DNA from 2 places in the Thermanaeromonas toyohensis ToBE genome. Region 2 is predicted to be linked to the other one. Evidence: riboswitches for the same ligand, from Rfam matches in the RefSeq annotation. Region 2 holds a riboswitch; the other holds the start of a gene.
The links. A riboswitch is a leader RNA that binds a small molecule or an ion and turns the genes downstream of it on or off. The one in region 2 is predicted to bind cyclic di-AMP.
Positions count from the first base shown of each region.

Region 1: another riboswitch for cyclic di-AMP. It lies ahead of B9A14_RS01210 (APC family permease); the one in region 2 lies ahead of eam (glutamate 2,3-aminomutase).

Region 1 is NZ_LT838272.1:226,688-228,887, forward strand. It holds gene B9A14_RS01205 (Lon protease family protein) at 1-492, shown strand, start outside; cyclic di-AMP (ydaO/yuaA leader) riboswitch at 622-767, shown strand; gene B9A14_RS01210 (APC family permease) at 881-2,200, shown strand, end outside.
Region 2 is NZ_LT838272.1:652,912-655,111, forward strand. It holds gene B9A14_RS03145 (O-acetyl-ADP-ribose deacetylase) at 1-549, opposite strand, end outside; cyclic di-AMP (ydaO/yuaA leader) riboswitch at 716-854, shown strand; gene eam (glutamate 2,3-aminomutase) at 958-2,200, shown strand, end outside.

The DNA of each region.
Region 1 (2,200 bases), 430 kb from region 2:
GCACGGTTAGTTTTTGAGCAGAGTTACGAAGGTGTTGAGGGAGATAGCGCATCCTGTGCTGAACTATTCGCTTTACTGTCCGCACTAACCGGGATACCCTTGAAACAAAACTTAGCTGTCACTGGCTCTATCAACCAGAAAGGAGAGGTACAACCCGTAGGGGGTATAAACGAAAAGATTGAAGGATTTTTTGATGTTTGCCGTATTAAAGGCTTAACAGGGGATCAGGGTGTGGTTATCCCCGCGGCTAACGCTGAAAACCTAATGCTTAGGGAAGACGTAGTAGAGGCTATAAGAGATGAAATGTTTAACGTTTACCTTATTAATACTGTAGATGAGGGTATCGAACTCCTAACAGGCTTACCAGCGGGTCAGCTCGGGCCTGATGGAAAATTTCCTGAAGGTTCCTTTAATGCTCGGGTGGTCGCTAGCCTTACTGAGCTTAACTTGCGAGTAAAGGAAAGTGGAAAAGAGGGGAATGGCGAGAAATAAAGTAAAAATCCAAGAAAGAGAGAAGGGGAAAAGGATCAGTAATCCCCCATGAGTATGGCTATAGATTAAAACAATTTAAGCCGGTTTTGACTCGAACCCATAGGGATGCTAGAATAGCCACCAATGGAAAAAATAGAGGCGCTGAATTCCCTTAAATCTTAGGGAAGCGGGGGACCCGTATTTTGGGGTGAATCCCGGGAAATTTGGTTCCCGGGTAGGGCCGCCCCTGGGCCCGAACCCGTCAGCTAACCCCGTAAGCGCAAGGTAGGGGATTGCTCGAGGAAACATGGAGGATCTCCATGATTTTTTATTGGCTTTTTTAAGCAATAAGATTTAAGTAGATACTAAGACTTAAAAGGAGGAAATAAAGTTTTGGCTTATGGGTGCGATGGAAGAAACTAAACTAGAGTTAAGGCGAGATGTATCTGTGTGGGGCTCCTTTATGTGGGGTTATGCTGATGTGGGAGCGGATATATATGCAGCCCTAGGGTTAGTGATGCTTTGGGCTAAAGGCGCAAGTGTTCTGGCTTTTGCCCTGGCAGGGTTAGTATATATAATGATCGGCCTGGCCTATACTGAGCTTGCCGCTACTTACCCGGTAGCTGGGGGAGGGCAGTATTTTACCCTGCGGGGGCTAGGGGATTTCTGGGGTTTTGTAGCCGGTTCAGCCTTGCTTTTGGATTATACTATCGATATAGCCCTTTTTTCTGCCGCCTCGGCCGGGTATATTAATTTCTTTGTTCCTTACCTTTTTAACGTGGATGTTAAAGACTTAACGGTAAGCTTAGGTCCCTTCCACCAGGTAAACTTAGTTTGGATGGCAGAATCCCTTCTTTTGGTAGCCTTCCTTATCTGGCTTAACATTCGAGGCATCCGGGAATCTTCCCTGCTTAATGAGATCTTAGGAGCTATCGATATCCTTACAGAATCTAGCATCATCGTATTTGGCTTCCTTTTTGCCTGGAAGCCAGAGCTCTTGGCTTACCAGTGGCACACCCAGTTTCCTACCCTTAAGGAATTTATGTATGGCTCTTCCCTAGCCATAATTTCCTTTGTAGGGCTAGAATCTATTTCCCAGGCTGCCCAGGAGACCAAGAGGCCAGCCACCATAGTTCCCCGGACCTCGGTGACCCTGATTTTCACTGTATTTATTTTTGCCACTGCCTTTTCTACCATGAGCCTAGGGGTTTTGCCTTGGCAGGAACTGGCGGAAGCTATAGGTGACCCTGTGGCGCGCCTGGCCCATGCTATTCCCTTTATCGGTGTCATCGCCGGGCCCTTTGCTGCCTTGCTCGGTGCTACCATCCTTTTAATTTCTGCCAATTCAGGGGTGATGAGCGCTTCCCGCCTCACCTACTCTATGAGCCAGTTCCATTTTATCCCGGAATGGTTTAATGCTGTGCACCCGCGCTTCCGCACTCCTTACCGGACCATACTGGTCTTTTCCCTCATTGGCGTCGTGCAGTTAATCCTTTCCTTTCTTACCCCTAATGCCATGGATACTTTAGGCAATATGTATGCCTTTGGGGCCACCACAGGGTATATTCTAGTGTTTATAGCCCTGATTAAGCTTCGCTTCTCAGATCCTTATTCACCCCGGCCCTATAAAGTGCCCTTTAACATTAAGGTGAGGTATCATAACCGGATAGTAGAGTTTCCTATTTTGGGAGTATTGGGGATGCTGGGGGTAAGTCTTATCTTGTTTGAA
Region 2 (2,200 bases):
GGTGGCAAGGAGTTCATTTAAGGCTTCTTCGTAAGCCTTAAGGATGGGCTCGGAAAACAGTATGAACCGGATTTCCGTAAAGGTATCAGGGTGTTGTTCCAGGTATTCTACTACTGTACGCATGGCTATCCTGGCCGCCCTGTCCACTGGGAAACGATAGGCTCCCGTACTTAGGGAAGGGAAGGACAGGCTTTTAATACCGTGCTCCCGAGCGAGCTCTAAGCTGTTCCGGTAGGCGCTGGCTAAGAGGTTATCTTCTCCTTTGTTACCGCCTGACCATATGGGCCCTACAGCATGGATTACATACCGCGCTTTAAGCCAGCCGCCGGAGGTAAGCACGGCCTGCCCTGTAGGGCAGCCACCCCTTTCTTCTCGTATGCGCCGGCATTCTTCGGCTATAGCTGGTCCCCCTGCTCGGTGGATGGCCCCGTCTACTCCGCCGCCACCTCGTAAACCTTCGTTGGCCGCGTTAACTATGGCTTCTGTATCTTGAACAGTAATATCCCCCTGCATTAAGACTAATTTGGTCTGGCCGAGAATAACTTCCATGGATATTGGAGCCTCCTCTGATTTAAAAATTTTATTTATGGTTTTTAAAGATATTCGGGGTTTTTACTTTTAATCCTTTGGATATTTTTCCCATCAATCCAGATTTTAGCATTGCGTTTTCCGCTCTTTTTTATTATAATTTAAAGTGAAAAAAGAGTATAAGTGAATATGTCGAACGCTGAATCCCTGGAGACAGGGAACGGGGGAACCAATTTATGGGGGTGAATCCTGTAGACCTCTACAGGTAGGGTTAGCTTTCGACCCGAACCCGGCAGCTAACCTCGTAAGCGTGGAAAGCAGGTTAAAGGAGGTCTTTACCTTCTTATAAGAGGTTAGTATGTATCTTAAGCCCCGGTGATGCCGGGGCTTTAATTTAGTCTAAAAAATTTAGGTTAAAGGGGGGAGAACATGCGGATTAGCCTTACAAGGAAACCCAAAGATGAACGGGAGAAGAAGGAAATAGCGCTTAAGCGGGCGGCCGAGCTCAAAGCGCGGATAAGTGACTATTTGGAGGCCAAAGCTAAAATACCGTCTGGTCGGGAGATAGCCCAGGAGATAGCGGCCCGTAAAGAGAAAATTAAAAAGTATTTCGGTGCTAGTGAGGCGGAATGGCGTGACTGGCGCTGGCAGTTACGTCACCGGGTTACTTCGGTAGAAGTTTTGCGAGAGCTTATACCTTTAAGTAAAGAAGAAGAGGAAGCTATCCGCGCGGTGGGGAAGGTTTACCGTTGGGCTGTTTCGCCGTATTACCTAAGCCTTATGGGGGATGAGCCGGATTGCCCCATAAGAAGGCAGGCCTTGCCCAGCCGGCCTGAGATAGAAGATAAGCTAGGTATTCCTGATCCTATGGCGGAAGAATTAACCTCGCCGGCCCCTTGTATTACCCGGCGTTACCCTGACCGCCTGATCATCAATGTAACCAACCAGTGCGCCATGTATTGCCGCCATTGCCAGCGCCGGCGTAACATCGGGGAGGTGGACAGGACCCGGAGCCGGGAGGAACTGGAACAGGCCTTGGATTATATCCGCTCCAACCCCGAGATCCGGGATGTGCTCATTACTGGGGGCGACGCCCTGATGCTAAGTGACCAGGTTCTGGATTGGTTGCTTACGGAGCTGGACCGCATCCCCCATGTAGAGATTAAAAGGATCGGTACCCGGACACCTGTAACCCTTCCCCAGCGGATCACCCCTGCACTATGCCGGATACTGGCTAAGCATCCGCCCATTTATCTTAATACTCAATTTAACCATCCTCGGGAGATCACCGAAGAAGCCAAGGAGGCTTGCGACCGTCTGGTACAGGCGGGTATAGTGCTGGGTAACCAATCTGTTCTTCTTAAAGGTGTAAACAACCATCCCTTCATTATGCGCAAGTTAAATCAGGAGCTTTTAAGGATTAGGGTGCGGCCTTATTATCTCTTCCACGCTAAACCTGTGGCCGGAACCACCCATTTCATTACTTCCATTAAAGAAGGAATCGAAATCATGGAGCAGTTAAGGGGTTATACGTCCGGCTTGGCTATTCCCACGTATATCATTAATGCGCCGCAGGGTTACGGGAAGACGCCAGTGCTACCCCAATATGTGGTATCCAAAGGGGAAGGCCAGGTACTGCTGCGGACCTGGGAGAAACGAGTTCTCCTCTACC